2 regions of the Methylobacterium sp. TK31 genome follow, and region 2 is predicted to be linked to the other one. Evidence: predicted binding sites of a transcription regulator. Region 2 holds the regulator's gene; the other holds the start of a gene.
What was found. The regulator PhoB, encoded in region 2, activates phosphate uptake and scavenging genes when phosphate is short. The targets are predictions, from matches to a motif close to TGTCATNNANCTGTCAT.
Positions count from the first base shown of each region.

Region 1 (15,804 bases), 1.6 Mb from region 2:
GCGTCCCGCAATTCGCCGATATAGACGAGGTCGAAGCGCGTCTCGGCCGGCACGATGGGGGCGAATTCCGCCTCGCCGATGCCGTTGTGGACGATCCGGGTGATGCGGCGCGGGTCGCCCGCATAGGCCAGGTGCCGCCCGGCGACGTACTCGCTCTCGAACAGGAACACGTCGGTGCGCAGGCCCATCAGGCGCTCCAGGCCCATGTAGAACCGGTGGCGCAGGGTGCCGGGCTTGTAGTTGTAGCTGCCCCCGTGGGGCGTGTAGGCGCGGATCGGCGCGGCGCCGCGCACCGGGGCCATGCGGGCATAGACGCCGCCCTTGGCCCCGTGCCCGTGCAGCACGGTGGCTCCCACCGCCGCGGCGCGCCGGGCGATGGTGCGCAGGGCCGCGAGGTCGGAAGGGTGCGGGTTGCGCCGCATCGGCAGGCGGGTGATGCCGAGGGCGAGGCAGGGCGCGAGGTCGGCCAGGGCCTGGGCGGCGCGCTCGCCGCCGGTGGAGGCGTCGCAGACGATCCCGACCTGATGCCCCGCCGCGGCCTGGAGGCGGGCGAGGTCGACCACGTGCCGGAACAGGCCGCCGACGGGGGCGCGGAAGACGTGCAGGATGCGCTGGACGGGGAGACCGCCCGAGGCGGCGTTGATCGACGAAGCCGCGCCGTCGGCGGCGGTCGGACCCAGGGTGAACGCACTCACGACAGTTGCTCCAGGCACCGTAGCGCGAGCGGCCGGGCCGCTCGTCCGTCGGGAGACCTTGGCGCGGGACAGGTGCGCAGACCGTTAATCCCGTCTCCTCGCGGCCGCGTGCGAATGGCCGGATCAGCGAGATAGTTCTCGGTTCGGTTAGGCGAGTCCTAACCGACGCGGCAGGATCGTTCGCATCCGCGGGGCTTCGGCCCCGCGGGCTCTCAGAAGAACCGTTCCTTGATCACGATGGTGTCGCCCGGGCGCACCGGATAGGTCATCGGCACGATGCCGGAGACGAGGCCGTCCCGGCCCTCGCGGGTGAGCACCGCGTAGTCGCGGGCGGCGCGGGGACCGAAGCCGGCGGCGATCGCCACCGCGGTCTCGACGGCCATGCCGTTGACGTAGGGGTACTGCCCCGAGGTCGTGACCTCGCCCAGGATGTAGAAGGGCCGGTAGGCGTCGACCTCCACGGTGACGTGGGGCTCGCGCACGAAGCCGGATGCCAGCTTGGCCTCGATGGTCCGGGCCGCCTGGCTGGTCGGCTGCCCGCCGACCTTCACGAGGCCGATCAGGGGCATGGCGATGTTGCCGGCGCCGTCGACCGCGTAGATGTTCGAGAGGTTGTCCTGGCCGAAGACGATGACCCGGAGGCGGTCCCCGGCGGAGAGCGTGTAGCGCGCGCCGATGGAGCCGGTCCCGGTCGCGTCGAGCTGATCGGTCCGGAAGTCCGGGCGCAGGCAGCCGCCGAGCGCCAGGCTCGACGAAAGAGCTAAGAGGAGTGATCGCCGGTTCATCACTACTGCCGTCGTGAGGAGAATTCCGACCGACGGTTAGGCCGATATGGTTAACGAAGACTGACGTCCCGCATCGGCGCCGGCGAAACGCGCGGTTCTTAACGTCCGGTCAACCTTAAACCGGTCTAGTCGTGGAAAGCCGGCCATCTCGCGGTCGACATCCTTGCCTTGCGTAAAGATCGAGCCATGCCCCGCTCTTCGCCGTTCGAGCCCACACGCGATGCGCCGCCCGCCGGAAGCGCGGGACCGGAAGGCGAGGGCCTGGGCCTGTCGCAGCTCGCCGGCCTGCTGCGCCGGTCCTGGCGCTGGATCGTCGTCCCGACCGCCCTGGCCACCATCGCCGCCATCGTCTTCGTGCAGGTGGTCTCGCCGCGCTACACCGGCGAGGCGAAGATCCTGCTGGAGAGCCGCGACACCCCCTATACCCGCACGGCCCAGGAGCGCGGCGAGCAGCCCCAGCCGATCGACGAGCAGGCGGTGGCGAGCCAGGTCCAGGTGGTGATGTCCCGCGACCTCGCCCGCGAGGCGATCCGCCGGCTGTCGCTCGCCGGCAACGCCGAGTTCGACCCCAGCGTCTCCGGCTTCGGCCCGCTCCAGCGGGCCCTGATGATGATCGGGCTGGCCAAGAACCCGATGGAGCGCCCGCCCGAGGAGCGGATGCTGGAGACCTATTTCGACCGCCTGACCGTCTACCCGGCCGGCAAGTCGCGCATCCTCACGGTGGAGTTCCGCTCCAAGGACCCGCATCTCGCGGCCCAGGCGGCCAACACCATCGCCGAGCTCTACATCGCGTCCCTCGACGCGGCCAAGACCGACACCGCCCGCTACGCCTCGACCTGGCTCGGCGGCAACATCGAGACCCTGCGCACCCGCGTCGCCGAGGCCGAGGCCAAGGTCGAGACCTACCGGGCCAGCCACGGCCTGATCGCCACCGGCGGCGCCGCCGGCCAGCCCCTCGGCGCCCAGCAGCTCGGCGAGTTGTCGACGCAGCTCTCCCAGGCCCGGACCGCCAAGGCCGACCTCGCCGGCCGCGCCAAGCTGATCAAGGAGATGATCAAGGACGGCCGCGCCTTCGAGATCCCGGACGTGGCCAACAACGAGATCATCCGCCGCACCGTCGAGCAGCGCATCACCCTGCGCAACCAGCTCGCCCTCGAATCCCGCACCCTGCTGCCGGCCCATCCGCGCATCAAGGAACTGACCGCGCAGATCTCGGACCTCGACGCCCAGATCAAGGCCACCGCCGAGCGCGTGGTCCGCACCCTGGAGAACGATGCCCGCATCGCCGCCGCCCGGGTCGAGAGCCTGAGCGCGGCCGTCGACGCGCAGCGCGACGTGGTCTCGAAGGGCAATTCCAGCGAGGTCCAGCTGCGGGCCCTGGAGCGCGAGGCGAAGGCCCAGCGCGAACAGCTCGAATCCTACCTCGCCCGCTACCGCGAGGCCTCGGCCCGCGACGCCGAGAGCGCGGCCCCGGCCGATGCCCGCGTGGTCTCGCGCGCCATCACCCCCGAGACGCCGTCCTTCCCCAAGAAGCTTCCGATCGTGCTCCTGGCGGCGGTGCTCGGCCTGCTGTTCTCCATGGGCGGCGTCATCGCCCGTCACCTCCTCGGCGATCCGGACGGCTCGGGCCGCCGGCGCCGGCGCGAGGAGGAGACCGAGACCGCGGCCGAGCGCCCGGCCTACGTCCACCAGCCCTTCGCCTTCCCGGAGGCCTCCCTCGCCATGGCCCGCCCGGGCGATGTCGCCACGGCCCATCCGGCCGCCGTCGTCAGCGCAGGCCCGGGCGCCGCCGCGCCGGTCGCGCCGCCCGAGGCGGCGCCCGTCCGGCCGAGCCTGGCCCCGGTCCGGCCCGAGGCGGCCCCTGCTCCGGCCCCCGCCGAGGCGGGCGCCTATGCCCTCGATCCGCTCGTCGCCCGCCTGCGCACGGGCGCCGGGCCTGCCCTGTCCGGCGCGGGCCGCGCCATCCTGGTGGTCGAGGCGGTGCCGGCCAGGCACCAGGAAGCCGGCCTCGCCGTCAGCCTCGGCGGCAGGCTCTCGGCCGATGCGAGCGTGGTGGTGGTCGATCTCAACGGTCCCGCCTGCGGCGCGGACGATGTCGGCCTCACCGACCTCGTGGCGGGCGAGGCCGCCTTCGTCGACGTGATCCAGTCGATCCCGGGCTCGCGCCTGCACGCGATCCCGCGGGGCTTCGTCGACGCCGCCGTCCTGGCCGAGGAGCCGCAGGCCCTGGCGATCACCCTCGACGCCCTGGCCCAGGCCTATGACTGGGTGGTCTGCCGCCTCGGCACGCCGCAGGCCCGGACCGCCCGCGACATCCTCGCGGTGGCGGGCGCCCGCATGGACACGGTGGTCATCGCCTCGGACCGCGACCCCGAGGATGCCGACCTCCTCGACCTCTACGCCCTGGCCGAAGCCTCGGGCGCCGCCCAGATCCTGGTGGCCCAGGACCAGGCCGTCGCCGCCCACGCCCCCGAGGCGCCCGTCTTCACCGAGGACGCGATGCCCCTGCGCCGCTCGGCCGCCTGAACCGGTCCATCCGGGACGACTGCCCCGAGACGCCTGGCCCGAGACGCCTGGCCCGAGACGCCTGCCCCGAGACGACCATTCGATCCCCCGGCACCGCCCCTCGCCTCCGCGGGGGGCGGTGCCGGGCGTCCGGGGCGCGATCGTCACTCCGCCGGGGCGGCCCGGCGCCGGCGCAGGCGGGTCACCAGGGCCATCAGGCGCGGGTCGCGCTTGATCCGGCGCTTGAGGCGGGCGGCGGCGATGGTCCGGACGGCGAAGGCCTGGCCGCGCAGGGTCACCGGCAGGGCGACCTCGCCGAGTTCGATGGTCTCGTCGCAGATGCTGCTCTTGTAGCGGGCCTCGCCGACGCCGAGGTCGAAGCTCCGCCGGCCCCGGGCGGTCTGGTCGCCGATGAGGTGGTGCAGCAGGATGTCGCCGGGGCTCGACCGGCTCACCGCCGGGTCGGCATCGAAGGCGGTGAACATGCCGCTGTAGCGCTGCGCGTCGACCGCCCCGGCGAAGACCGCGAAGACGCGGTCCGTCCGGCCGGCGACCAGGGCCGTCACCTCGAGGACGGACCCGCCCGCCGGCGAGGCCGCCCGGGCGAGGAAGGCCCGCACCGCCGGGTCGGCATAGGGGTCGGCGAGGCCCAGGGCGGCGAAGCGCGCGGCCTTCTGCCCGTAGAAGGCCGCGAGGAAGCGCTCGGCCTCCTCCGGGGTCTCGGCGCGCCGGCAGGCCACCGGGCCGAAGGCCTCCACGAGCTTGCGCTCCTTGGCGCGCAGCTTCTTGCGGGCGTCGCTGCTGAAGACGCGCTTCAGCGTCGTGTCCGGATCGGGGCCGAGGATCAGCCCGTAGCCGTCGCTCGGGGCGGGCTCGGCCCGGTGGTGCAGGGGATTGGCGGCGCCGTCCCAGAAGCGGGGCTGGTGCGAGAGGGCGAAGGCGTCGATCCCGGTCTCCCGCCCGAGCCGGCGCAGGGCCTCGGCGAGGTCCTCCGGCGGCATCGCGGCCGCCTCGCGCGAGGCGAAGAGCGGCATGTGGTAGTTGGCGTGCTTGCCGCCGACGACCCGGGCCACGTTCGCCCCGCCCTCGCGGGCGACCGCCAGGGGCAGGAGCACGCGCGGGCGCCCGCCCGCATCGCGCAGGACCACGATGCGCAGGTCCGCGCCCGGCATCGTCCGGGTGAAGGCCGCGACCCAGTCGAAGCGCTGGTAGGGCGTCGCCAGCACGGCCGGATCCGCCTCCAGGCCGCGCCACAGGGCCTCGGCGGCGGCCAGGTCGTGGAAGACCTCCGCGGCCAGGCCCTGCTGCACCCGCGCGCGCATCGCTCCGGCTCCGGTCAGTTCGTCGGCGAGAACAGCCATGCCATCATCCTCGGTGGCCGGCGGGCCGCGGCCCGCCCGATCGTCGCCCGACCCTGGACCCGCAGCCCTTAACCCACCGGTGACGCCGCACCGGCCGTCATCCGCCGTCTGCGCGCGTGGGTAACGAAACCTTGCCGGTTGGCGTGTTCCCCTGCGGGGCCGCCGAAACGGATAAACCATGTCCGCGCCCGATTCCTCCGCGACCCCGACGCCCCCCTTGAGCCGGCGCCACCGCCTGTTCGCCGCCGGCTTCCGCGCCATCGCGGCGAGCCGGGCGGATCTCTGGCTCGGCCCGGTGGCGCGCGGGTGCGGGCTGATCCTGACCTTCCACCACGTCCGCCCCGAGGCTCCGGGGGCCTACGCACCCAACGGGCTCCTGGCGATCACCCCCGATTTCCTCGAGCGGACCCTGGCGCTGGTGCGCCGGCGCGGCTTCGAGATCGTCGGCCTCGACGCCGTGCCGGAGCGCCTCGCGGCGGGCGGGCGCCCCTTCGTGGTGCTCACCTTCGACGACGGCTACCGCGACAATGCCGAGCACGCCGCCCCCATCCTGCGGCGTCACGGAGCGCCCTGGACGCTGTTCCTCACCAGCGACTTCGCGAGCGGGCGGGGGCGCCTGTGGTGGCTCGAACTGGAGGCGGCGATCGGCCGCCTCGACCGGGTCCGGCTGCCCGGGGCCGGCCTCGACCTGCCGGCCCGCGACGCCCGCGAGAAATCCGCCGCCTTCGACAGGGTCTACCGCGACCTGCGCGCGGGGCCGGAGGTGCGGCTCCTCGCCCTCATCGCCGCGCTCTGCGCCGAAGCGGGTCTGGCGCCGGGCGGCATGGCCGCCGACCTCTGCCTGTCCTGGTCCGAGCTGCGCGCCCTCGGCCGCGACCCGCTGGTCACCTTCGGCGCCCACACGGTCAGCCATCCGATGCTGGCCAAGCACGGCGAGGCCGTCGCGCGCCGGGAGATCGGGGAGGGGCGGGCCCGGATCGCGGCCGAACTCGGCCGCCCGGTGGCGCACCTGTCCTACCCGGTGGGGGATCCGACCTCGGCCGGCCCGCGCGACTTCGCCCTGGCCCGCGACCTCGGCTTCGCCACGGCGGTGACGACGAGGCCGGGCCACCTGTTCGCGGCCCATGCGGACCACCTGCACGCGCTGCCGCGGGTCTCGGTGAACGGTCATCACCAGACCGAGGCCGCGCTCTCCGCCATGCTTTCGGGGGTGCCGTTCCTGGCCTGGAACCGGGGCCGCCGGCTCAATGTCGGCTGAGGCGGCGCGACGGCGGCGCTCAGCGCCGGCGGCGATACCGGCGGTAGGAGCGACTCTCGCCGCCCGCGATGGCGAAGCTGGCGCTCTGGCGGCCGTGGCGGGCGTGGCGGCCGCGCCGCGTGCGGTGCCCGATCGAGGCGATGGCGGCCCCCGTCGCGGCGGCGCTCGCGGCGATGCTCTGCGGGATCGCCGCGAGCGCGTTGGCGACCTCGGCCGAGGCCGAGGCGGCCCCGGCGGAGACGCCGCCGGCGACGTTCTTGGCGGCCGGGCCGAACATGGCGAGGCACTGGTTGTAGGCGAGGTCGTTCTTCAGGCGCTCACAGTCGGAGACCGAGCGCGGCGCCCCTTGCGCCTGCGCGGAACGCGCCGTCAGGAGGGGGAGGGCCGACAGGATCGCAAGGCCGAGCAGGAGCGAGGGCGTGCACAGGCGTGGCATTGAGCGGAACGACGGCCTTTTGACGAAGGATACGGTGCGCTTCTGGCCCGCGAGTGCGGCGAAAACCCGACGCCGGCCGAGGTTTTCTGGCCGGTCCGGGGGGGCTCCCCGCGTCCGGGGCCGTCAGCGCCGATCCCCGACGTCGGTCTCGCTCACGTCGTTCTTGCCCATCCAGCTGATCAGCGGCATCAGCGGGAAGATCCAGGCGATGCCGAGGAGCGCGTAGAGCACCGCCTGCACGGGGGCCGGCGTCTCGGAGATCCGGCTGTCGGCCAGCGCCATGGCGAGCGGCGCGTAGATGATGATGAAGGCCAGCATCACGATCGTGCCGATCAGCGAGCGGGTGCGGCGGCGCATCGGCCTGGTCCTCGAACAGAACGGGTGGTCTGAGCGGGGTAGAGCCCCGGGCGGGCGATGGCAACGGCCGCGGCCGCGACCCTTTTCGCACCGCTCCGCGTCCCCCTGACCTTAGAGTTCCGCCGAGCGGTTCGACAGTTCCATCCGCAATTGCCGGGCGGCCTCCTGCAGGGCGGCGTCGCGGCGGCGGCGGGGCCGGGGCACCGTCACGGGCATCTCGGCCGCCAGCCGGCCGGGGCTGCCGGCGAGCACCACGACCCGGTCGGCGAGCGTCACCGCCTCGTCGATGTCGTGGGTGACGAACAGGATGGTCTTGCCCGTCGTCGCCTGGATGCGCTGCAGCTCGTCCTGCAGGCCCTCGCGGGTGAAGCTGTCCAGCGCCGAAAAGGGCTCGTCCATCAGGAGCACGTCCGGGTCGACCGCCAGCGCCCGCGCGATGGCGACGCGCTGGCGCTGGCCGCCGGAGAGCTGGTGCGGCCAGCGCTGGCCGAGGTCGCTCAGGCCCACGAGGTCGAGCATGGCCTGCGCCTTGGCCAGGCGCTCGGCCTTGGACAGGCCGCTGCCCTCGAGCCCGAAGGCGACGTTGGCGACGACCCGGCGCCAGGGCAGGAGCCGGGCATCCTGGAACACCAGCGCCATCGGGGTGCGGCAGTCAGGGCGGGCCCGCAGGCGCACGCTGCCCGAGCTCGGCTGGGCCAGCCCGATCAGCACCCGCAGGACGGTGGACTTGCCGACCCCGGATTCGCCGACGATGACGAGGAATTCGCCGCGGGCGACGTCGAGGTCGAGGTCCTGCAGGATGACGGTCCGGGTGCCGGCGCGCGCGTAGGCAAGGCTCAGGCCCGCGATGGAAATGATCGGCTCGGAGGTGATCGATTCGGGCATCTCAGGCGCGCCACCGTAGGAGCCACCCCTGGAGGGCGACGAAGGCCGTATCGAACAGGCCGTAGAGGGCGGCCATGGTGAGCATGTAGACGACGACGATGTCGGTGGAGAGCAGGCTCGAGGCCTGCATCATCCGGGCGCCGACGCCGGGCACGCCGAAGATCTCGGCGGCCACCACCGCCATCCAGGCCTGGCCCAAAGCCGTGCGCAGGCCGACGAGGATGCCGGGCGTCGCGGCCGGGAGCAGGATCTTGGTGAGCCGGGACCAGGGCGAGCCGAAACCGAAGGCCTGGGCCACCTCGATGAGGTCGCGGTCGACGCCGCGCACCGCCCCCTGCGTCGCGAAGAACACGATCCAGAACACCCCGATGGCGATGATGAAGACGGCGGCCTCGGGCTGGACGCCGAACCAGATGATGGCGAACGGCACCCAGGCGAGGCCGGGGATCGGCCGCAGCAGGCGCACGATCCAGGCGGTCGCCGCCTCGAACCAGCCGAACATCCCGCTGAGGAGACCGAGCGCGATGCCCGCCCCGGCGCCGACGGCGAGGCCGGCGACGTAGTGGCTCAGGCTCGACAGGACGGCCTCGCCCCAGACGCCGAGGCGGACCTCGTTCAGGAAGGCCGCCGGGATCGTGCTCGGCGGCGGCAGGAAGGCCGGGTTGATCAGGCCGAGGCGCGGCATCGCCTCCCAGAACGCCAGGAAGGCGAGGAGCCCGGCCGCCGCCAGGGCGGTGGAGCGCAGGGCCGTCATGGCCGGCGTCATGGCCGGCATCCGGGCAGGCGGCGGGGCGGGCCGGATCGGGGGCCGCGCCGCGGCGGAAGGGGTCTGGGGCTCATCGGGCTCGTCGGTTGTGACGCCATCGCGGCGGAGCCGGCCGGGGCCGGGCTGTGAGGAGGATCGGGGCGGTTCAGGCCCCGTGATAGGCCCGGTACCAGGCCACGAAGGCCGGGATGCCGACGGTGATCGGCGTCTCGGGCACGTGCCCGACCAGGGCGCGCAGCAGGTCCGTGCTCGCATCGGTGCGGGGCACGTCGCCGGGCGGCAGGGGCTGCAGGACACGCTCGGCGCGGGCGCCGAGGGCCTGCTCCAGTTCGTCGATCATCGCGTCGACCCGGACCGGGCGCCCGCCGCCGATATTGACGAGGCGGAACGGGGCCACCGGGCTCAGGGTGTCGCCGGGGCAGGCCGGGCCTTGCCCGTCGCCGGGGCGGGGCGGGGGCCGGTCCATCAGCCCGCGGATCGCCGCCACGAGGTCGTCGACATAGGTGAAGTCGCGCTCGGCCGCGCCGCCGGCGAAGACCGTGATCGGCTCGCCGGCCAGGATCTTCCGGGTGAACAGGAACAGCGCCATGTCCGGGCGGCCCCAGGGACCGTAGACCGTGAAGAACCGGAAGGCCGTCGTCGGGATGCCGAACAGGTGGCTGTAGGCATGGGCCATGGCCTCGCCGGCGAGCTTGGAGGCGGCGTAGAGGGTCAGCGGCGTCACCGCGGGGTCGGTCTCGCGGAACGGCAGGGCGGTGTTGCCGCCATAGGCCGAGCTCGTGGACGCGAACAGGAGGTGGCGCACCGGATGGGCCCGCACCGCCTCGATGAGATTCGCCGTGCCGACGAGGTTGGCCTCGACGTAGGCGCCGGGATTTTCCAGGCTGTAGCGCACGCCGGCCTGGGCCGCGAGGTGTACGACGATCTCGGGCTCGGCCCGGCCGACCGCCTCCAGCAGGGCGCCCGGCGTCTCCAGGCGGGCCTCGACGGGGGTGAAGGACGGATCTCGTTCGAGCTCGGCGTGGCGCGCCCGCTTCAGGCCGACGTCGTAATAGTCGCTGAATCCGTCGAAGCCCGTGACGGCGTGGCCCTCGGCGAGGAGGCGCCGCGCGAGGTGGTAGCCGATGAAGCCGGCGGTGCCGGTGACGAAGACGCGCATGGGGTCCCTTGCGGCCGTCCGGACCGGGTTCAGCCTGCCCCCCGACCTACACGCAGCGCCGCGCGACCTCAAGAAAGCGCGATGGCCGCCGGATCGCGGGGATTCGGCGGGGCAGGGGGTCTGTAGGGCAGCGCCTCGGCGAAGCCGGCTCCGCCGGCCGCCACGGACCGGGGGCCGTCCCCCCGTCCCCGGTCGCTCTCCGCAAGGACGAGGGGATGCCTTTCCCGTCGGGCGACGCCCCTTACTCCTGTCGGAAGAAGGCCCTGCCGATCAGAAGACGTGCCGCAGGATGAAGAACAGGCCGCCCGCCAGGGTGATGGCGGCCGGCAGGGTGAGCACCCAGGCGAGGGCCATGTTGCGCACGGTAGCGACCTGCAGGCCCGAGCCGTTGGCCGCCATGGTGCCGGCGACACCGCTCGACAGGATGTGGGTGGTGGAGACGGGCAGGCCGTAGAGTTCGGCGAGCCCGATGGTGCCGGCGGCCACCATCTCGGCCGAGGCGCCCTGGGCGTAGGTGAGGTGGGTCTTGCCGATCCGCTCGCCCACCGTGACGACGATGCGCTTCCAGCCGACCATGGTGCCGAGCCCGAGGGCGAGGGCGACGCAGACCTTCACCCAGGTCGGGATGTAGCGGGTGCCGTCGTTGAGCAGGCCCTCGTAGGCCTTGAGGGTCTTGCCCTCGGCCTCCGGGAGGCCGGCGCCGGCGGCCGGCAGCAGCCGCACCGCGTCGGCGGCGAGGTACATGTCGTTGCGCAGGTTCGGGGTCGCGGCGGCCGGCACCTGGCGGATCGCACCGTGGCGCTGCACCGAGGCGGCGATGTCGTCCGAGAGGGCGGCCAGCGCCGCGTAGACGGCGGGGCTGTTCAGCGCCTTCGTGCGCAGGGCCTCGCTGACCTGGCCGCGGGCAGCCGCCGCGTCGGGACGCGGCGCGGTCCCGGCCCGGGCGGCGAACACCGCGCTGGCGTCCTTCGATTGCTGCACGAAGGCCGGGGTCGTGTCGTCCGACATGGTCCGGTTCAGGGCATAGGCGGTGGGGGCGGCGCCGATCAGGATCAGCATGATCAGGCCCATGCCCTTCTGGCCGTCGTTGCCGCCGTGGAAGAACGACACCAGGGTGCAGGTGAGGATGAGGAGGCCGCGGATCCAGAGCGGGGGCGGGGCCTCGCCCCGGGGAGCCTCGTAGAGGTCCCGGCGCTTGACCACCGCCTTCATGGCGAGCAGCAGCAGGGCTGCCAGGACGAAGCCGAGGACGGGCGAGAACAGCAGCCCCTCCAGCACCTTCACCGCCTGCCCCCACTCGACGCCGGAGGTGCCCTGGCCCGCGGGCGCCATCAGCTGGTTGGCGAGGCCGACGCCGATCACCGAGCCGATGAGCGCGTGGGAGGAGGAGTTCGGCAGGCCGAGCGCCCAGGTGCCGAGGTTCCACAGGATCGCGGCGATCAGCAGCGAGAAGATCATCGCGTAGCCGGCGGCCGAGCCGACCTGCAGGATCAGCTCCACCGGCAGCAGGGTGACGATGGCGTAGGCCACCGCGCCGGAGGACAGCATCACCCCGAGGAAGTTGAAGGCGCCGGACCAGATCACCGCCACCACCGGCGGCAGCGCGTGGGTGTAGATCACCGTCGCCACCGCGTTGGCGGTGTCGTGGAAGCCGTTCACGAACTCGAAGGCCAGGGCGATGAGCAGCGCCAGGGCCAGGAGGGCGAAGGCGCCGATCGCCAGCGGCGTCTCGCCGACCGCGTTCATGTCGTGGATCAGGCTGTATCCGGCATAGGCGAGCCCGCCGAGGAGGACCACCGCGAAGGCGACGAGGCCCGCGACATGGATGCCGCCGTCGAGGTTCGGGCCGGGGCGGCGCCCCGATCCGGCCTCGGGCGACGCGGCGCGAAGTCCGGGGGCGATCGCATCGGCCATGGGTCGGCTCCCTCGGCGGGGCGATCGCGCGGGCGGGGTGATCCCGCCGCGACGCCCGGCACGCTCCGCTGCTATGACGGTCCCGTCACAGGACGATGACAGCGCCCGATTCTTCGCCGCGGCCCGGGATGAAACGATGCGCTGCTTCGTGACGGGTCCGGTCCTGCCCGCGACGCCTTGCGCGGAGCGGCCGGAAAGCTGTGCGTTGCAACACACACATGCGTCAGCACTTGTTTGCCGAGGGGCAAACCCCAGATATAACAGCATCATGACGCTGTCGCGTCCGGTTCGGCCGCGCTTTCGACCCGCTCAGGGTCCGCAAGTCTCCCCATTCATGTTCGCGGGCCGCCCGCTGAGTCCATGCAGGGGAGAGGCCCTCCGGAAGGCGACGCGCTCCCGATCCGTCAGAATCCGCAGGGCCTTGCCCGCGAAAGCCAGTCCGCGAGTCATCCGATCCATGAACCAGCTTGTCCGCATGTCACAGGTCGGCGAGGCCGATGCCATCGCCGAGCCCTCCGCCGAGCTGCGGGTGCCGTTCGCGCAGTCCGGTGCCTTCGTGTGTAAATTCATCATCGGCGAGCCCAACGACCGCGCCGTCTGCTGCGGCGCCCCGGCGCCGGACGGCAAGAGCTGGTGCGCCTTCCACCGCCGCATCGTGTTCGAGCCCGCCCGGCCGGGCCGCCTGCGCTGATCCACCGCTCCGCACCCGATCCGACCCGAACCCCGCCGGTAGCCCCGGCGGGGTTTTTTCGTGCGCGACGCCCGGAGGCCGCTCGGCCCCTCAGTCGTCGCTCTCCTCCTCGTAGGGGCGGTAGGTGCGCAGGCGCCGGCCGTCGGGGAACTCGATGCTGCGGGACCGCACCACGAGGTAGCCGGCCTCCTGGGCCTGCCGGATCCGGCGCGCCCGGTCGTCCTCGTAGACGAACGGCCCGGTGGAGTCCGGAACGACGCCGTAGCTGTAGCGAACCACCGGCGGCCGCGCCGCGTAGGGGGCCGGCCGCTGGGCGACGCGCCGGACGGCCGGGGCGCGCGCGACCGTCCGCACGGCCTGACGGCGCGGCGCCGAGGAAGACGCCGCAGGGTGCGTGACCCGCACGCGTGCTTCGGTATACCGGCGCGCGGTCCTGGACGCCCGGACCACCGCGCGCGTCGGGCGCTTCGCCTCGACGGGGGCCGCCTTGGAAGCCTCGCTGGACGGGTCCGGGGACGCCGCTGGCGCCGGCGCGGGCTTGGTCTCGGCGGCGCTGCGGGCCGGCGGATCAGTCCATGTCCGCCCGGCCGTGGACGATGTCTCCGACAGGGCCAGGGTCGGCAGGACACCGATCACGAGAGCGAGGAACCCGAGGCGGCGAGGGACGGTGAACGTCATGGGAACCTCCCAACGCGTCTTCATGCTGCGATCACTGTCGATGCCGGGTCAGGATCTTGAGCCCATCCACCGGGAGAGACTTGGCGAATCAGGGTCGAGCACCGGCCTCGTCAGGCGAAACTTAGCGAAACCTTAAGAGTTCGTCCACGCGGCGCAAGCATCGGCGTGCCGCCGGACACAGGCATTCGCGCCGAACCCGGGTCGCGCCGTCTGGCCTCGCCGCCCCCGGCATGGGAAAGGTCGCGCATCCCCGGCATTGCCGTGGATCGCCCCGGGACCATCTTCGTTGACGCTCCACAGGCGTACCCGGCGTGGAGAGGAGAGCCATTTCATGAGACGACTTCCGTCGGTCCTCGCCCTCGTGGCGAGCACGGCCTTCGCCGCCCAGACTGCCCTCGCGCAGCCCGCCCCGGCCGCGCCCGCCGAGGCGCCGCCGCCCGCGGCCCCGCAGACCTTCGAGAGCCCGATCCAGAACGGGAAGGGCGAGACCATCGGCAAGATCATGATCCGCGACGGCGCGAGTTCCCTCGTGATGCGCGTGACGATCCAGCCCGGCGGCCTGCCCCCGGGCTGGCACGGCATCCATTTCCACGCCGTGGGCGACTGCTCGGACACCGCGAAGTTCGAGAAGTCGAAGGCCCACGTGAATCACGACCAGAGCAAGCACGGCCTGTTGAACCCGGAAGGTCCCGACGAGGGCGACCTGCCCAACGTCTTCGCCAATGCCGACGGCTCGGTGAACGCGGAGGTGTCGAGCGAGACGCCGCTGACCGGCGAGGGCGCCCTCAAGGACGGCGACGGCTCGGCCCTGATCATCCACGCCAACGAGGACGATCACACCACCCAGCCCATCGGCGGCGCCGGTGCCCGCATCGCCTGCGCGGTGATCAAGTAGGCCTGCGGTAGTTCTGCAGCGCTCTCCCGCGGGGCCTTCGGCTCCGCGGGAGGCTTCCAGTCGGTTCTACTTCTGGACGACGCTGACGAGCTTGGCGCCGCGCGCCTTCCGTTCGGGCAGGGCGTCCTTGACGGTCTTGAGGATGCCGGCGGCGTCGAGGCCGGCCTCGGCGTACATGGCGTCGGGCGTGTTGTGGTCCTGGTAGCTGTCGGGCAGCGTCAGCGTGCGCACCCGGACCCGGCCCGCATCCAGCGCCCCCCGCTCGGCCAGCAGGTGCAGCACCATGGCGCCGAAGCCCCCCACCGAGCCCTCCTCCAGCGTCACCAGCACCTCGTGGCGCGCGGCGAGATCCAGGATCAGCGCCTCGTCCAACGGCTTGGCAAAGCGCGCATCCGCCACGCTCACGGCGATCCCCTCCGCCTCCAGCGCGTCGGCCGCCTTCAGCGCCTCCGACAGGCGCGTGCCCAGGCTCAGCAGCGCCACCCGCGCGCCCTCCGGCGCCCGCACCATCCGGCCCCGGCCGATCGGCAGCACCGAGCCCCGCTCGGGCAGGTCCACGCCCACCCCCTCGCCGCGCGGGTAGCGCAGCGCGATCGGGCCCGTGTCGTGCGCGTGGCACGTCGCCACCATGTGCACCAGCTCCGCCTCGTCCGAGGCCGCCATCACCGTCATGTTCGGCAGGCAGCACAGATAGGCCAGGTCGAAGGCGCCCGCATGCGTCGCCCCGTCCGCCCCCACCAGGCCGGCCCGGTCCAGGCAGAAGCGCACGGGCAGGTTCTGCAGCGCCACGTCGTGCACGACCTGGTCGTAGGCCCGCTGCAGGAAGGTCGAGTAGATCGCCACGAACGGCTTGTAGCCTTCCGTGGCCAGCCCGCCCGCGAAGGTCACCGCGTGCTGCTCGGCGATGCCGACATCGAAGGTGCGCTCGGGATGCGCCTTGCCGAACAGGTCGATGCCCGTGCCCCCCGGCATCGCCGCCGTGATCGCCACCACCTTGTCGTCGGCGTCCGCGGCCTTGATCAGGCTCTCGCCGAACACCCGCGTGTAGGCCGGCGCGTTCGGCTTGGCCTTGGCCTGGACGCCGGAGAGCACGTCGAACTTGACCACGCCGTGGTAGCGGTCGGCGCTGGCCTCGGCCGGCGCGTAGCCCTTGCCCTTCTGGGTGACGACGTGCAGCAGGATCGGGCCCTGCTCGGAGTCGCGCACGTTCTTGAGCACCGGCAGCAGGTGGTCGAGATTGTGCCCGTCGACGGGCCCGACATAGTGGAAGCCCATCTCCTCGAACATCGTGCCCGAGCCCACCACCAGGGAGCGGGCGTATTCCTCGGCCGCGGCCGCGCGCTGGTAGAGGCCCTTGGGCAGGAGCCGGCCCAGCTGCTTGGCGGTCTCGCGCAGGGACTGGTAGGTGCCGCCCGAGGC
Region 1 covers NZ_CM143964.1:1,221,823-1,237,626, forward strand. Annotated here, with positions in the region: gene ACXJY8_RS05610 (glycosyltransferase family 4 protein) at 1-644, opposite strand, end outside; gene ACXJY8_RS05615 (polysaccharide biosynthesis/export family protein) at 908-1,480, opposite strand; gene ACXJY8_RS05620 (GumC family protein) at 1,667-4,006, shown strand; gene ACXJY8_RS05625 (GNAT family N-acetyltransferase) at 4,150-5,346, opposite strand; gene ACXJY8_RS05630 (polysaccharide deacetylase family protein) at 5,525-6,604, shown strand; gene ACXJY8_RS05635 (hypothetical protein) at 6,624-7,040, opposite strand; gene ACXJY8_RS05640 (DUF2842 domain-containing protein) at 7,164-7,397, opposite strand; gene ACXJY8_RS05645 (ABC transporter ATP-binding protein) at 7,509-8,282, opposite strand; gene ACXJY8_RS05650 (ABC transporter permease) at 8,284-9,036, opposite strand; gene ACXJY8_RS05655 (NAD-dependent epimerase/dehydratase family protein) at 9,194-10,207, opposite strand; gene ACXJY8_RS05660 (inorganic phosphate transporter) at 10,478-12,121, opposite strand; gene ACXJY8_RS05665 (GcrA family cell cycle regulator) at 12,579-12,812, shown strand; gene ACXJY8_RS05670 (hypothetical protein) at 12,903-13,490, opposite strand; gene ACXJY8_RS05675 (superoxide dismutase family protein) at 13,822-14,385, shown strand; gene dxs (1-deoxy-D-xylulose-5-phosphate synthase) at 14,452-15,804, opposite strand, start outside.
Region 1: ACXJY8_RS05660 (inorganic phosphate transporter) is a predicted target of PhoB. The motif match lies at 12,379-12,395, and genes of this name have one in related genera.

Region 2 (15,804 bases):
CGCCGCGTCCCCCGCGAAGGCCTCGGCGGCGCTCGCCACCGGCGTCACCCCCGCGAGCCCCTCCGCCGCGCCCGGCGAGCGGTTCCAGACCCGGACCCGGTGCCCGGCCCGGACCAGGCTGGCGGCCATGCCGCGGCCCATCCGGCCGAGGCCGATCACGCCGACATCGAGGCTCTGACTCATGACGTATCTCCCGTTGCGGTGGCCCGGCGCTCAGTGACCGTCGAGGAATTCGAGCGTCAGGGCGTTGAATCGGTCCGTCGCTTCCATGTGGACGAGGTGGCCGATGCCCGGCAGCACCACGGCGCGGCCGCTCGGCATCTGGCCGGCCAGCGTCCGCGCATGCTCGGCGTTGCGCCCCATTCCGGCCCGCAGGGCCTCCGGCGCGAAGGGCTTGCCGGGGGCGTTGTGGTCGTTCTCGCCCATGACGAAGAGCGTCGGGACGGCGATCAGCGGGATCTCGTGCACCACCGGCTGGCCCCAGATCGCCTGGTAGGAATTGACGAAGGACTGCAGCCAGCGCGGATACTCGCCCGACCCCTTCACGCGCTCGCGCAGCGACACGAAGGGCTCGATGGCCGAGGCCGGCAGCGACAGGGCGTAGTTGGTCATGAGCTGGCGGCGGTAGGATTCCGCCGTGGCGTCGCCCTCCAGGCGCAGCAGGGTGGCGTCGGAGACCGGCGGCACCGTGAACCGGTAATCCTCCAGGCCGATCGGCGCCTCGAGGACGAGGCTGTTGACCCGCGTCGGGGCATTGCGCGCGAGGCGCACCGCCAGCATGCCGCCCATGGAATGCGCCACCACGTCGACCCGCGCCAGGCTCAGGGAATCGAGCAGCGCCACGGTGTCGGCCGCCATGGCGTCGAAGGTGTAGGGCCCGACGGGTTTCGCCGACTTGCCGAAGCCGAGCTGGTCGACCGCCACCGCGCGGTAGCCCGCACGGCTGAGCGCCTGGATCACCGGCTGCCAGTAGCTCGACGGGAAATTGCGGCCGTGCAGGAGCAGGACGGTGCGCCCGTTCGCCTGCCCCTCCGCCGGCACGTCCATGTAGGCGAGGCGCTGGCGCTCGCCGTCGCGCATCCGCTCCAGGAAGAAGACCGGGTAGGGATAGGCGAAGCCCTCGAGCCCGATGCCGAGGGGCGTCGCCTCCGCGGCGGCGGAAGTCTGGGCGGCCGGCTGGGCAATGGCGGGCGCCAGGGACACAGGCATCAGGGACATCTGGGCCGCCAGCACGAGGGCGGAGATCTTGAGAAGCGCGTCCATCTGAGTTCCCGGCAGCGGCGCGCAGCGGGGCGCGTCCGCCGTGACATAGGGCGGATCCGAGCCGAGCACCGCCCGGCCGAGGTGACAAAGGACACCTCGGAACGCGCCGCCCCTTGCGAAACCCGGCGCCGCGTCCCAGGGGTCCGTCCATGACGAAGGATGCCCCAAGCGCCGAAGCGAAGCCCCCGACGGAGGGCGGGATGGATGGCGGGACGGACGGGTTGCCGGTGCGCGAGCGCATGCTGGCGCTGCTCGCGATCGGCCTCGCCATGACCATGGCGGTGCTCGACGGGGCCATCGTCAACGTCGCCCTGCCGGTGATGGCCAAGGACCTCGCGGTCGAGCCCTCCGCGGCGATCTTCGTGACCAACAGCTTCCAGATCGCGGTGACGGCCTCGCTACTGCCGCTGGCCTCGCTCGGCGACATCCTCGGCTACCGCCGGGTCTACCTGACCGGGCTCGTCCTGTTCACGGCGGCCTCCGTGGCCTGCGCCTTCGCTCCCAGCCTCGACTGGCTGGTGGCGGCGCGGATCGCGCAGGGGCTGGGCGCGGCCGGGATCATGAGCGTGAACATCGCCCTGGTGCGCTTCATCTATCCCCACCGGCTGATCGGGCGCGGCGTCGGCAACGTCGCCCTCGTGGTGGCGATGGCCTCCGCCGCGGGGCCGACGGTGGCGGCCGCCATCCTCTCCGTGGCGACCTGGCCCTGGCTGTTCCTCGTCAACCTGCCGGTGGGCCTGATCGCCCTCACGGTGGGGGCCCGCACCCTGCCGGTGACGCCCCGCAGCGGCGGGCGCTTCGACATCCGCAGCGCCGTCCTCAACGCCCTCACCTTCGGGCTCCTCATCATCGGCGTCGACGGGCTCGGCGACCCGGCGAGCCGGGGCGTGGCGCTGGCCGAGATCGGCGCGGCGGTGGCGGTGGGGGCGGTCTTCGTCTGGACCCAGACCCGGATGGCGCGGCCGCTCCTGCCGGTCGACCTCCTGCGGATCCCCGCCTTCGCCCTGTCGATGGTGAGCTCGATCGCCTCCTTCGGCGCGCAGATGATGGCCTACGTCGCCCTGCCCTTCTATTTCCAGGACGTGCTGCGCCTGTCCGAGACGCAGACCGGCTTCCTGATGACGCCCTGGCCCATCGCGATCGCCCTGATGGCCCCGATCTCCGGGCGCCTCGCCGACCGCTACGCGCCGGGCCTCCTCGGCGGCGCCGGCCTCGGCCTGATGGCCTGCGGCCTGACGGCGGTCGCCCTGCTGCCGCCGGGCGCGTCCCACCTCGACATCGCCTGGCGCCTGACCCTGTGCGGCCTCGGCTTCGGGCTGTTCCAGTCGCCCAACAACAAGGTCATCATCACGAGCGCCCCGCGCGAGCGCAGCGGCGGGGCGAGCGGCATGCAGTCGACCGCCCGCCTCACCGGCCAGTCCTTCGGCGCCGCCCTGGTGGCGGTGATCTTCGGCCTGCACCAGGGCGGCGCGCCGGCCGGTCCGGTGGCCGCCACCCTGTGGTGCGCCGTCGGCCTCGCGAGCCTCGGCGCGGTGGCCAGCGTCCTGCGGCGCAGCCCGCGGGGCTGAGCGGCCGCGCCGATCGCACCAGCGCCCGTCCCGCGCGTTGAACCGGACGAAGGCCACCCGTGGCCCGGCCCGCGGGCGGGCAGAGGCCGCACGGGGGCCGGGCCCTCACGAAGGACGATCCCATGCATCTCGACCTGTCCGGCAAGCGCGCCCTCGTCAGCGGCTCCACCAGCGGAATCGGCTACGCCATTGCCAAGGCCCTGGGCGAGCTCGGGGCGAACGTGGCCATCAACGGGCGCACCCAGGACCGCGTCCGCGACGCCGTGGAGCGCCTGAAGCGCGAGACCGGCCATGCCGGCTTCATCGGGGCGCCCGGCGACGTCGCCAACCCGGACGGGGCGGCCCGGGTGGTCGCCGGACTGCCGGACGTCGACATCCTGGTGAACAACACCGGCATCTTCGAGCCGAAGCCCTTCTTCGAGATCCCGGACGAGGACTGGCACCGGTTCTTCGACACCAACGTGATGAGCGGCGTGCGCCTGTCCCGGGCCTACACCCCCGGCATGGTCGAGCGCGGCTGGGGCCGGGTGGTCTTCATCTCCAGCGAATCCGGCGTGAACATCCCGGTGGAGATGGTCCATTACGGGATGACGAAGACGGCCCAGCTCGCGGTGGCCCGGGGCCTCGCCGAGACCGTGGCGGGCAGCGGCGTCACCGTGAACAGCGTGCTGCCCGGCCCGACCCTGTCCGAGGGCGTCGCCGAGTTCATGAAGAGCATGGCCCAGGGGCAGGACGGGGGTACGGGCGGCGCGGTCGACCTCGACGCGGCCGGCCGGGCCTTCGTCGCCGAGCACCGCCCGACCTCGCTGATCGGCCGCCTCGCCACCGTCGAGGAGGTCGCCAGCATGGTCGCCTACATCTGCAGCCCCGCCGCCAGCGCCACCAGCGGGGCGGCCCTCCGGGTGGATGGCGGCGTGGTGCGCAGCATCGTGTGAGGATACGCCCCGGGGGCGGGGCCGCCGGTTAAGACATTCGTAACGCCTCCCGCCGACCCTGGCCCGCGCGGACGGGAGGAATGGCGAATGGGGGATTATGCGCTGGAGGGACCGCGCTGGGGCGCGGGCGCGGCGGGCACGGGCGGCGGCATCGTCACCTGGGCCTTCGACGGCACGATCCCGTCCTCCTTCGTCGGCATCCTCCAGAGCGCCTTCGCGGCCTGGGCGTCCTACGCCAACATCACCTTCCAGCAGGTCGCCTCCACGGCGGCGGCGCAGATCGACTTCACCCTCGGGGGCATCGACGGCCTCGGCAACACGCTCGGCTACGCGAACTACTCCTACAGCGGCCAGCGCATGCAGTCGGCGGCCGTGACCTTCGACAGCGGCGAGGGCTGGCACGCCGCCGGCGCCCGGGTGGTCAGCACCCAGAACGTCGACCTCGCGGTGGTGGCCCTGCACGAGATCGGCCACGCCCTCGGCCTCGACCACTACAACGCCAAGCCCGAGGTGATGAACGCGGTCCTGAACCCCTCCATCACCGCCCTCGGGGCGGGCGACATCGCGGGCATCCAGGCCCTCTACGGCGCTCCGGTGGTCCCGGCGGCGTCCGTGACGCCCGTCGCGAGCCCCACCGTCACCAGCCCTCCCGTCGCCAGCGCCCCGGCCGAGGGCGCCGTCACGGCGGTGTACCGGTTCTACGACACCCATACGGGCGACCATTTCTACACGACGAGCACGGCCGAGAAGGCGCAGATCCAGCAGACGCTGCCCTGGTTCAGCTACGAGGGCACGCCGTGGGCGGCCCCGGCCAAGGGCGCGGGCACCGTCGACGTGTTCCGGTTCTTCGACACCGCCTCGAACGCCCACTTCTTCACCACGAGCGTGTCGGAGCGCGACCAGGTCATCAAGACCGCCCCGACCTACAAGTACGAGGGCGTCGCCTTCGAGGCCTATGCGGATGCGGGTGCGCCGGGGAGCGTGACCCTGGAGCGCTTCTTCAACACTCAGACCGGCCAGCACCACTTCGCCGGCAATGCCGAGGAGGCCGCCGGCATCAACCACGGCGCCGCCGGCCCGGGCTGGATCGACGAGGGCAAGGCCTTCACCGTGCACCTCCCCACCGACACGATGCTTTTCGCCTAGGCGGCGGGCTCGGCTGTTCGCCTGAGGGCGGGCTTGGCCGTTCGCCTAGCGGCGGGCTTGGCCGTTCGCCTGAGGGCGGGCACGGCTCGGCGCCGGGTCGGCTACTCCGCCTCCGCCTCGAACATCTCGTCGAAGGAGTAGCCCGAGCCGCGCACGGTGCGGATCGGATCGCTCTGGCGCGGGCGGTTCAGGGCCTTGCGCAGGCGCCCGACATGGACGTCGACGGTCCGCTCGTCGATGTAGACGTCGTGGCCCCAGACCCCGTCGAGGAGCTGCTCGCGGGAGAACACCCGGCCGGGGCTCTGCATCAGGAATTCGAGGAGCTTGAACTCGGTCGGCCCGAGATGGATCTCGCGGCCCTCCCGGCGGATGCGGTGGCTGACCCGGTCGAGCTCGATGTCGCCGGCCACCAGCAGGTTGGCCACGTGGGCGGGCTTGGCCCGGCGCAGCAGGGCCCGGACCCGGGCGAGGAGCTCGGGCACCGAGAACGGCTTGACGATGTAGTCGTCCGCCCCCGTGCCGAGGCCGCGGATGCGGTCGCCCTCCTCGCCCCGCGCGGTGAGCATGATCACCGGCAGCCGCTCGGTCTCGCGCCGGGCGCGGATGCGGCGGCAGAGCTCGATCCCCGACAGGGCCGGCAGCATCCAGTCGAGCAGGACGAGGTCGGGGACCTGCTCCTGCAGGCGCAGGTCCGCCTCGTCGCCGCGGGCAGCCGAGTCGACGACGAAGCCCTCGGCCTCGAGGTTGTAGCGGAGGAGGAGGGTCAGGGCCTCCTCGTCCTCGACGATCAGGATACGCGTACTCATCGTGCGCTTTCGATCAGATCGGCGCGGGGTCAGACCGTGCCGGGCAGGTCCACGGTGGCGTAGTTGGACGCGTCGTTCTTCGGGCGCTCGCGCTCGGCCAGGAGGTTCTCGCCGGTGACGAGGTAGTGGATCGTCTCGGCGATGTTGGTGGTGTGGTCGCCGATGCGCTCGATGTTCTTGGCCACGAACAGCAGGTGCGTGCAGAACGAGATGTTGCGCGGATCCTCCATCATGTAGGTCAGGAGTTCGCGGAAGAGCGAGTTGTAGAGCGCGTCGATGGCGTCGTCGCGCTCCCAGACGTGGAGGGCCGCCTTGATGTCGCGGCCGGTATAGGCGTCGAGCACGTCCTTGAGCTGCTCCTGGACCAGGTCGCTCATGTGCTGGACGCCGATGACGATCTTCTGCGGCTGGATCTGGTCGGCGATCGCCACCACGCGCTTGGCGACGTTCTTGGCGAGGTCGCCGATGCGCTCGATGTCGTTCGAGACGCGGATCGCCGTCACCGTCTCGCGCAGGTCGATGGCCAGGGGCTGGCGCCGGGCGATGAGCAGGATCGCCCGCTCCTCGATCTCGCGCTGGAGGGTGTCGAGCCGGGCATCGGCGGCGATCACCGCCTGGGCCAGGGCCGAGTCGCGGCGCACCAGGGCCTGTCCGGCCTCGGCCATCATCTTCTCGGCGATGCCGCCCATCTCGGAGATCGAGCGGCGCAGATCCTCGAGGTCGGTGTCGTAGGAGGTGACGATGTGGTCGGGCATGGGTGTGCTCCTCGATCGGGCCTCCTGTCGGGTGCCCGCCCTGATGGTGTCTGGCGCGGGCCGGAACCGGCCCGCACGGGTCGGTTCCGACCTGCCGAGGATCAGCCGAAGCGGCCGGTGATGTAGTCCTGCGTCTGGCGCTTCTCGGGATTCATGAAGATGCGCGTCGTCGGCCCGAACTCCACCAGTTCGCCGAGATACATGAACGCGGTGAACTGCGAGATGCGCGCCGCCTGCTGCATGTTGTGCGTGACGATGACGATCGTGAATTCCGAGCGCAGCTGCTCGATCAGCTCCTCGATGCGGCCGGTGGAGATCGGGTCGAGGGCCGAGGTCGGCTCGTCGAACAGGATCACCTCGGGACGCTGGGCCACGGTGCGGGCGATGCAGAGGCGCTGCTGCTGGCCGCCGGAGAGGCCCATGCCGGACTGCTTGAGCTTGTCCTTCACCTCGTCCCAGAGGGCGGCCTTGCGGAGCGATTCCTCGACGCGCACGTCGAGGTCGGCCTTGGGCAGCTTCTCGTAGAGGCGCAGGCCGAAGGCGACGTTGTCGTAGATCGACATCGGGAACGGGGTCGGCTTCTGGAACACCATGCCGATGCGCGAGCGCAGCTCGTTGAGGTCGACCCGGGAATCCAGGACGTTCTGGCCGTCGAGGAGGATCTCGCCCTCCGCGCGCTGCTCCGGATACAGGCTGTAGATCCGGTTGAAGGTGCGCAGCAGGGTCGACTTCCCGCAGCCCGACGGGCCGATCAGCGCCGTGACCTGGCGGTCGTGGAAGTTGAGGTTCACCGACTTCAGGCCATGGAAGCTGCCATAGTAGAAGTTCAGGTCCTTCACGGCGATGCGGACCGGAGAGGTCTCGTCGGCCTTGTGGCGTCCGGTGAGCTGCGCGGACGTGATCCCGGGGGCGGCGTTCATCGGTTCAAGATCCTGTCGGTCGGAAGGCGGGGGATTGCGGCGCGCCGGAGGTCAGCGCGAGCGCTCGGACTTGATGACGAAGCGGGCCACGATCGACAGGGCGAGGATCGTGACGGTGATCAGCAGGGCGCCGGCCCAGGCCAGCTGCTGCCAGTTCGGGTAGGGCGAGAGCGCGAACTGGTAGATCATCACGGGCAAGTTCGGGATGCCGCCCATCAGGTTGCCGCCGAACCAGCTGTTGTTGTTCAGCGCGGTGAAGAGCAGCGGCGCGGTCTCGCCGGCGATGCGGGCGAGCGCCAGGATGATGCCGGTGACGATGCCGGCGCTGGCGCCGCGCCAGGTGATGCTCTTGATCACGATGGAGGGCGGGGCGCCCAGCGCCGCGCCGGCCTCGCGCAGGGTCGCGGGCACGAGGCGCAGCATGTCCTCGGTGGTGCGCACGATGACCGGGGTGGCGATGATGGCGAGCGCCACCGCGCCGGCCCAGCCGGAATAGGAGCCCATCGGGCGCACCATCAGCGTGTAGACGAACAGGCCGATCAGGATCGAGGGCGCCGAGAGCAGGATGTCGTTGAGGAAGCGGATGACGTCGGCGAGCTTCGAGTTGCGGCCGTACTCCGCCAGGAAGGTGCCGGCCATCACGCCGACCGGGGTCGCCACCAGGATGCCCAGGAGGGTCATCACCAGGCTGCCGAGGATCGCGTTGGCGATGCCGCCGCCCTCGGAGCCGGGGCCCGGCGTCGGCTCGGTGAAGAGGGTGGGCGAGAAGCCCTTGATGCCCTCGACCACCAGCATGAACAGGATCGAGCCGAGGACGACGATGCCGACCAGGGTCGCGAGGGTGCTGGCCAGGATCAGGGTCTTGTCGGCGATCCGGCGGCTGGAGCGGATTCGGCTGATCCGGGCCGGCGGGGCGGTGGTGGCGAGGGGGTTGGCAGCGTCCATGACGGGTTCCTGACGTCTCGGAGAACGGGGGGAGGCTTCAGGCGATCGGCCTCACGCGACCTTGGCGCGGCGGGTGAGGATGCGGGCGATGATCAGGACGAAGAAGGTGATGACGAAGAGGATGCAGCCCAGCGCCATCAGCGAATTCAGCTGCAGGCCGTCGGCCTCGTTGAACTCGTTGGCGATGCGCGAGGCGATGGTGGAGCCCGGGTCGAAGACCGAGCCCGAGAGCCGGTTGGCGTTGCCGATGACGAAGGTCACCGCCATGGTCTCGCCCAGCGCCCGGCCGAGGCCGAGCATGATCGCGCCGATGATGGAGACCGAGGCCTGGGGCACGAGGACGTAGCGCACCACCTCCCAGGTGGTGCAGCCGATGCCGTAGGCGCTCTCGCGCAGCACGGTCGGGATCTGGTCGAGCATGTCGCGGGTGATCGAGGCCACGAAGGGCACGATCATGATCGCCAGGATGATGCCGGCGGTGAGGATGCCGACGCCCGAGGGGACGCGGGCGTAGAACAGGGTGCCGACGATGGGCATGCCCTCGACCAGGTTCGAGACCGGCACCTGCACGAAGCGGGCGAAGAGCGGCGCGAACACGAACAGGCCCCACATGCCGTAGATGATGCTCGGCACGGAGGCGAGGAGCTCGATGGTCATCGAGACCGGCTTGCGCGCCCAGCCGGGGCAGAGCTGCGTCAGGTAGACGGCGATGCCCAGCGAGAGCGGCACGCCGATGAGCAGGGCGAGGACCGCCGAGGCCAGGGTGCCGACGATGGCCACGAGGGCGCCGTACTGCTCCTGCCCGATGTTCCAGGCGCTGGAGGTGATGAAGCCGAAGCCGAATTCCGCGAAGGCCGGCCAGGCGCCGTAGGCGATGGAGCCCAGGATGCCGGCGAGCACGAACAGGACCAGGAGCGCCGCGCCGTAGGAGGCCGCGCGGAAGAGCGAGTCGCCGAGGCCGCCGGGCTTCTTCCGGGCCGAAGCGCGGTCGCGCGTCAGGGCGATCTGGTCAGTCAAGGCGGCCATCCGAATGTCTTCTCTTCACCGGGCGGCGTCCTACCCCGCGCCGGGCGCCGGCGCGAGAGGGGACCACCGGATCGTTGCCAAGGGAATCGCCAAGGGCGTTGCAAAGGGAATCGCCAAGGGCGTTGCAAAGGGAATCGCCAAGGGCGTTGCCAAGCGGCTTGGCGGGGGGAGCCCGGCGCCGCGGGGCCGGGCTCGTCTGTCGCGGAGCGTGAGGGCGCGGTGGCTCGCCCCCGGGGTCTCGCGGGCCGGGGCCCGCGAGGTCCGGCTCACATGTTGAGGACGGGCTTGCCGTCCTTGCCCTTGATCTCCTTCCACGCGTCGTGGATCTGGCCGACGACGGCGTCGGGCAGCGGCACGTAGTCGAGGTCGGTGGCGAGCTTGTCGCCGTTCTTGTAGGCCCAGTCGAAGAACTTCAGCACGTCGGCGGTCTTGGCCGGGTCGACCGGGTCCTTGTGGACCAGGATGAAGGTCGCGGCGGTGATCGGCCAGGCGCCCTCACCGGCCTGGTCGGTCAGCGAGATGCCGAAGCCGGGGGCGGACTTCCAGTCGGCGCTGGCGGCGGCGGCCTGGAAGGCCTTGTCGTCGGGCTGCGGGAACTTGCCGGCCTTGTTCTGGATCAGGGTGTGGCTGAGCTTGTTCTGCTTGGCGTAGGCCGACTCGACGTAGCCGATGGCGTTGGGGACCTGCTTGACGGTGGCGGTGACGCCCTCGTTGCCCTTGCCGCCCTGGCCCACGGGCCAGCTCACCGTGGTGGCCGCGCCGAACTCCTTCTTCCAGGCCTCGGAGGCCTGGGAGAGGTAGGTGGTGAAGATGTTGGTCGTGCCGGAGGCGTCCGAGCGGTAGACCGGGGTGATGTTGGCGTCGGGGAGCTTCAGGCCCTCGTTGAGCTTGGCGATCTTGGCGTCCGACCACTTGGCGATCTTGCCGGCATAGATCTCGGCGATGAGCTCGCCGGTGAGCTTCAGCTTGCCCGGCTCGACGCCCGGGATGTTCACCACGGTGACGACGCCGCCCATGACGGTGGGGAACTGGACGAGGCCGTCCTTCTCCAGGGCGGGGCCCTTCAGCGGCGCGTCGGTGGCGCCGAAATCGACGGTCTTGGCCTGGATCTGCTTGATGCCGCCGCCCGAGCCGATCGACTGGTAGTTCAGGCCCATGCCGCTGTCCTTGCGGTAGGCCTCGGCCCACTTGGAGTAGACCGGGAAGGGGAACGTCGCGCCGGCTCCGGTGATGTCGGCCGCCTGGGCGGGCGCGAGGGTGGCGAGGCCGAGGCCCGCGAGGGCGGCGAGGGTCGTGAATTTCATGTGCTGGTCTCCTGGGGGAGCGTGCAGCGGCCCGGGAACGAGGTCCCGAGCCGTTGTGCACTGCGCCATACGGTCGCTTGGACAAAGGCGGTATGACGATTGCGCGACAGTTCGATGACAGACGCCCCCGGCGGGGCGGACGGGCTGCGATCCGGGCATTTTACCGGGGATGGCCGGACGCGAACCGGCGCACCGCCCGGCCCGCGACCACGCCTTGAATCGCGCTACGCGGGAGGCTATCGCCGAATCCGCGGATCGAGTCGGCCCGGACGGGAGCGAACCGGCCTCGCCCGCCGGGTGCGGTCGCACGGCGCCCGATCCCCGACCGCCAGCCAAGGGATGCGCCATGACCGAGATCCGCCCGCGCCGCAGCGTCCTGGCGATGCCGGGGTCGAACCCGCGGCTGCTGGAGAAGGCCCGCACGCTCCCCGCCGACGTGGTGATGATCGACCTCGAGGACGGGGTGGCGCCCGAGACCCGGGCCGCCACGCGGGAGGCGGTCGCCCGGGCGGTGTCCGAGGGCGGCTTCGGCCCGCGCGAGGTCGTGGTCCGGATCAACGCCCTGGAGACGCCCTACGGCGAGGCCGACCTCGCCGCCATCGCGCCGGCCGGGCCCGACGCCATCGTGGTGCCGAAGGTGACGGGCGCCGATGCCCTGGTGGCGGTGGGCTCGCGCCTGCGCCGCCTCGGCGCGCCGGACCGGACCCGGACCTGGGCGATGATCGAGAGCCCGATGGCGATCCTGCACCTCGCCGACATCGCGAGCTCGGCCCGGGACGTCGACACCCGCCTCGCCTGCCTGATGGTCGGGCCGAACGACCTCGCCAAGGCCAGCCGGCTGCGCCTGGGCGTGCCGGGCCGGCCGGCCCTGATGCCCTGGCTGATGAGCGTGATCGCGGCCGCCCGCGCCTACGAGATCGACGTGATCGACGGCATCTACAACGATTTTCGCGATGCGACGGGCTTCGCGGCCGAGTGCGCGCAGGGGCGCGATTGCGGCTTCGACGGCAAGATGCTGATCCACCCCGACCAGATCGCCCCGGCCAACGCCGCCTTCGGTCCGGGCGCGGACGAGGTCGCCTGGGCCCGGCGCATCCTGGCCGCCTTCGCCGAGCCGGAGAACCGCGCCCGGGGCGTCATCGGCCTCGACGGCCGGATGGTGGAGCGCCTGCACGCGGCCGAGGCCGCCCGCACCGTCGCCCTGGCCGACGCCATCGCGGCCCGGCCCGCGTGAACCCCGACCTCGCCGTCGAGATCCGCCTCCTCGACGCGCGCCTCTCCGGCTGGGGCTTTCCCCGCTGGGGCTCGGCCCAGGCCGCGGGCCTCGACCTCCATGCCTGCCTGGACGCGACCCTGGAGCTGGCGCCGCAGGGGCCGCCGGCCCTGATCCCGGCCGGCTTCGGCCTGGCGATCCGCGACCCGGCCTGGTGCGGCCTCGTCTTCCCGCGCTCCGGCCTCGGCCATCGCGAGGGCCTCGTCCTCGGCAACGGCACCGGCGTGATCGACGCCGACTACGAGGGCCCGCTGATGATCTCGGCCTGGAACCGCAACCCGGACGGGCCCGGCCTGCGCATCGAGCCCGGCGACCGCATCGCCCAGCTCGTCTTCAGCCGCGTGACCCGGCCGGCACTCACCATCCGCGACGCCTCAGGCGCGGGGGAATCCTCCGGAGAGCCCGGCACGCGCGGCAGCGGCGGCTTCGGCTCGACCGGACGGCGCTGACGGGGCGCCCTCAGACGATGCCGCTGCCCTCGAAGGGCCAGGGCCGGCCGAGCTGCGCGGCCACCTTCGCGGGATCGTGGCCCACCGCCGCCACGGCGGCCTCGACCTCCTCGCGCGGCACCTCGAAGCGGCGGGCCCAGTAGGCTAGGGTCCAGGGCTCGGAGACGTTGACGGTGGCGGGCTCGTGGTCGTTGCCGGAGGTCGGGGGGCTGCTCATGGCGGGTCTCGCGGAGGGATCGGTCCCTCCCTAACGCGCGGGCCGGCCGCCGGTGCGATTCTGCCGCGCGCCGACCGACCCGCCCGAAGCCCGCTGTCCTGCCGGCCCCGCGCGAGCGATCCTGCCAGCCCCGCGCAAGCGATCCTGCGTAGGTCCGCTGCATCGGATTTCTCACCCCCATCGGAGGCGTAGAGCCTTGGGCGTTCTGATCGGCCTCGTCATCGCAATCGGCTGCATGCTCGGCGGCTTCGTCGCCATGGGCGGCCACCTCGTCGTGCTCTGGCAGCCCTGGGAGTTCGTCATCATCGGGGGGATGGGGGCGGGCACCTTCGTGATGGCCAACCCGATGAAGACGGTGGTGGATTCGGGCAAGGCGAGCATGGACGCCCTCACCGGCAAGGTGCCCAAGCGCAAGGACTACCTGGCGATCCTCGGCCTGCTGCACGCCCTGATGCGCGAGCTGAAGACCAAGCCCCGCAACGAGGTCGAGCCGCATCTCGACGACCCGGCCAATTCCGAGATCTTCAAGGCCTATCCGGACGTCGCCAAGAACGCCGACCTCGTGCTCTTCATCTGCGACTACGCCCGCCTGATCCTGATCGGCAACGCCCGCGCCCACGAGATCGAGGCGCTGATGGACGAGGAGATCAGCGGCTACCGCAAGGACCGCCTCAAGCCCTACGGCGCCGTGACCACGGTGGCCGAGGCGATGCCGGCGCTCGGCATCGTGGCGGCGGTGCTCGGCATCGTGAAGGCGATGGGCGCCCTCGACCAGTCGCCCCAGATCCTCGGCGGCCTCATCGGCGCCGCACTCGTGGGGACATTCTTCGGGGTGTTCATGTCCTACGGCGTGCTGGCCCCCTTCGCGATCAAGATCAAGACCATCCGCGAGAAGCAGAACCACGTCTACGTCATCGTCAAGCAGACCCTGATCGCCTACATGGGCGGGGCGGTGCCGCAGATCGCCGTCGAGCATGGCCGCAAGGGCATCTCGTTGGGCGACCGGCCCACCATCGACGAGGTCGAGAACGCCACCGTCAACGGCGGCGCACAGCGCGAGGCCGCCTGAGTATGGATTCCTCCGCCGGGAACGCCGCCGACATCCGGGCGCGCCTGATCGAGGCCGGGGGCCTGTCCCTCGACCGCATGCCGATGCTGAGCGTGGTGTTCGACCGCCTCACCTCGGCCTGCTCGGACAACCTCAAGCCCCTCGTCGCCTCGCCGGTCTACTTCGCCTTTCACGGCTTCGGCAGCGGCCGCTTCGGCGAGATGCTCGACGCCTACGAGAACAACGCAGTGGCGGGCATCTTCCACGCCCCCGAATGGGACAGCCACATCCTCGTCGGCCTCGACCGGGACTTCCTCTTCACCCTGCTGGAGGCCCTCTTCGGCGCCGACGGGGCCGAGCCGCCGGTGGAGGACGAGCGCGCCTTCTCGGGTCTCGAGATCCGGCTGGCCCAGACCATCCTCGAACAGGTCGGCAAGGCCCTGGAATCCTCGTTCTCCCTCGTCTCCGCGACGCCGTTCCGGCTGGAGCGGACCGAGACCCGGATGGAATTCGCGGTGATCGGCGGGCGCAACAACAAGGCCGTGGAGGCCAAGTTCACGATCCAGGCGCTGAACCGCGGCGGCGAGATGTTCCTCATCCTGCCCCAGTCGGTGATCAACCCGATGCGCCCGGCCCTCTCGAAGGTGCTCACCGGCGACACCGCCGCGCGCGACCCGAAATGGACGCAGCAGATCGCCAGCGAGGTGCAGAAGGCGGAGGTGACCCTGCGGGCGGTGCTCGAGGAGCGCCTGCTGACGCTGGGCGAGATCGCCGACCTGAAGGTCGGCCAGATCATCGGCCTGGACGCGACGCCCACGACGCGGGTGAAGCTCGAGGGCAACGACCGGCCGCTGTTCTGGTGCCACATGGGCCAGGCCCAGGGCTCCTACGTGCTGCGGGTCGACGAGGCCATCGCACAGGACAAGGAAGGCAGGGCCGATGACACCGTGGGTTGACACCATCCTCCTCGTGGCCCTCGTGGCGACGAGCGCCTGCGTGGTGCCGATGTACCTCAAGCTGAAGCGCCTCGACCGGACCCAGGCCGAGTACGGCCGCATCCTGACCCAGTCCGGCCACGCCCTGGCCCAGGCGGGCGACGCGGTGCGCAATTTCAGCACCGAGGGCCGCGCGATCCTGGAGGACCTCGACGAGCGCCTGGGCGAGGCCCGCCAGATCCTGGCGGAGCTGGAGGCCGTCCGGCGCGGTCCCGCGGCCACAGGCGGCACGCAAGTGGCCGCGCACGGCACGCAGGGCCGCTAATGCGCGCCGATCCGCTTGCGCCCCGGCCGACTTTCCCCGATCCTTTCCCCTCCGCTGCCAGCCGACTCTCCCCTGACCTTCGATTGCAGCCCCTGACGAGCGGACGATGAGCAACAGCCCCTTCGACGACGCGGACCTCTCCGCCGCCCCCGCCGCCGCGGTATTCCCGACCGTCTCCCCCGTCGGGGCCGGGCCGGAGGTGGCGGACGCGCGCATCGGCGACGGCCGCAACCTCGATTCGATCCTGCGCATCCCGGTGCTGATCCAGGTGGTGCTCGGCTCGGCGACGATGCCGGTGGCCAACCTGATGAAGCTCGGGCGCGGCGCCATCGTGCCCCTCGACCACCGGGTTGGCGAGCCCGTCGACGTCACGGTCAACGGCCGGGTCGTGGCCCGGGGCGAGATCGTGGTGGTGGAGGAGGACAATTCCCGCTTCGGCGTCTCCCTGACCGAGATCGTCGGTCCGGCCGATGCCGGCCAGAACGGCTGAGGACGAACCCGTGGCGAGCGTGCCGATCCCCCACCGGACGCAGGGTGTCCACCGGCACCTCAACCCCGTGGACGAGGTCGCGGCCCTGCTGCTCGCCATGGGCAAGCCCGCGGCCGGACGCCTGCTGAAGTATTTCGAACCCGAGGAGATCAAGCGCATCACGCGCTCGGCGACCCAGCTCGGCACCGTCAGCGCCCACCAGCTCGACGACATCGTCGAGATGTTCTCCCACGAATTCGCCGCCGACGGCCGCCTCGTCGGCACGGCCTCGGAGGTGGAGAAGCTGCTCACCGGCCTGCTGCCCGCCGACCAGATCGCCGAGATCCTGGCCGATGTCCGGGGCGATGCCACGCGCTCGGTCTGGGAGCGCCTGGCCACGGTGCCCGAGGGCGTGATCGC
Region 2 covers NZ_CM143964.1:4,674,872-4,690,675, reverse strand. Annotated here, with positions in the region: gene ACXJY8_RS21905 (NAD(P)-dependent oxidoreductase) at 1-183, opposite strand, end outside; gene ACXJY8_RS21900 (alpha/beta fold hydrolase) at 214-1,263, opposite strand; gene ACXJY8_RS21895 (MFS transporter) at 1,464-2,831, shown strand; gene ACXJY8_RS21890 (SDR family NAD(P)-dependent oxidoreductase) at 2,954-3,766, shown strand; gene ACXJY8_RS21885 (matrixin family metalloprotease) at 3,854-4,912, shown strand; gene phoB (phosphate regulon transcriptional regulator PhoB) at 5,014-5,718, opposite strand; gene phoU (phosphate signaling complex protein PhoU) at 5,748-6,473, opposite strand; gene pstB (phosphate ABC transporter ATP-binding protein PstB) at 6,575-7,393, opposite strand; gene pstA (phosphate ABC transporter permease PstA) at 7,445-8,338, opposite strand; gene pstC (phosphate ABC transporter permease subunit PstC) at 8,390-9,364, opposite strand; gene pstS (phosphate ABC transporter substrate-binding protein PstS) at 9,631-10,668, opposite strand; gene ACXJY8_RS21850 (HpcH/HpaI aldolase/citrate lyase family protein) at 11,015-11,902, shown strand; gene dut (dUTP diphosphatase) at 11,899-12,390, shown strand; gene ACXJY8_RS21840 (DUF3606 domain-containing protein) at 12,401-12,607, opposite strand; gene motA (flagellar motor stator protein MotA) at 12,804-13,676, shown strand; gene ACXJY8_RS21830 (flagellar motor switch protein FliM) at 13,679-14,611, shown strand; gene ACXJY8_RS21825 (hypothetical protein) at 14,595-14,915, shown strand; gene fliN (flagellar motor switch protein FliN) at 15,022-15,405, shown strand; gene ACXJY8_RS21815 (flagellar motor switch protein FliG) at 15,386-15,804, shown strand, end outside.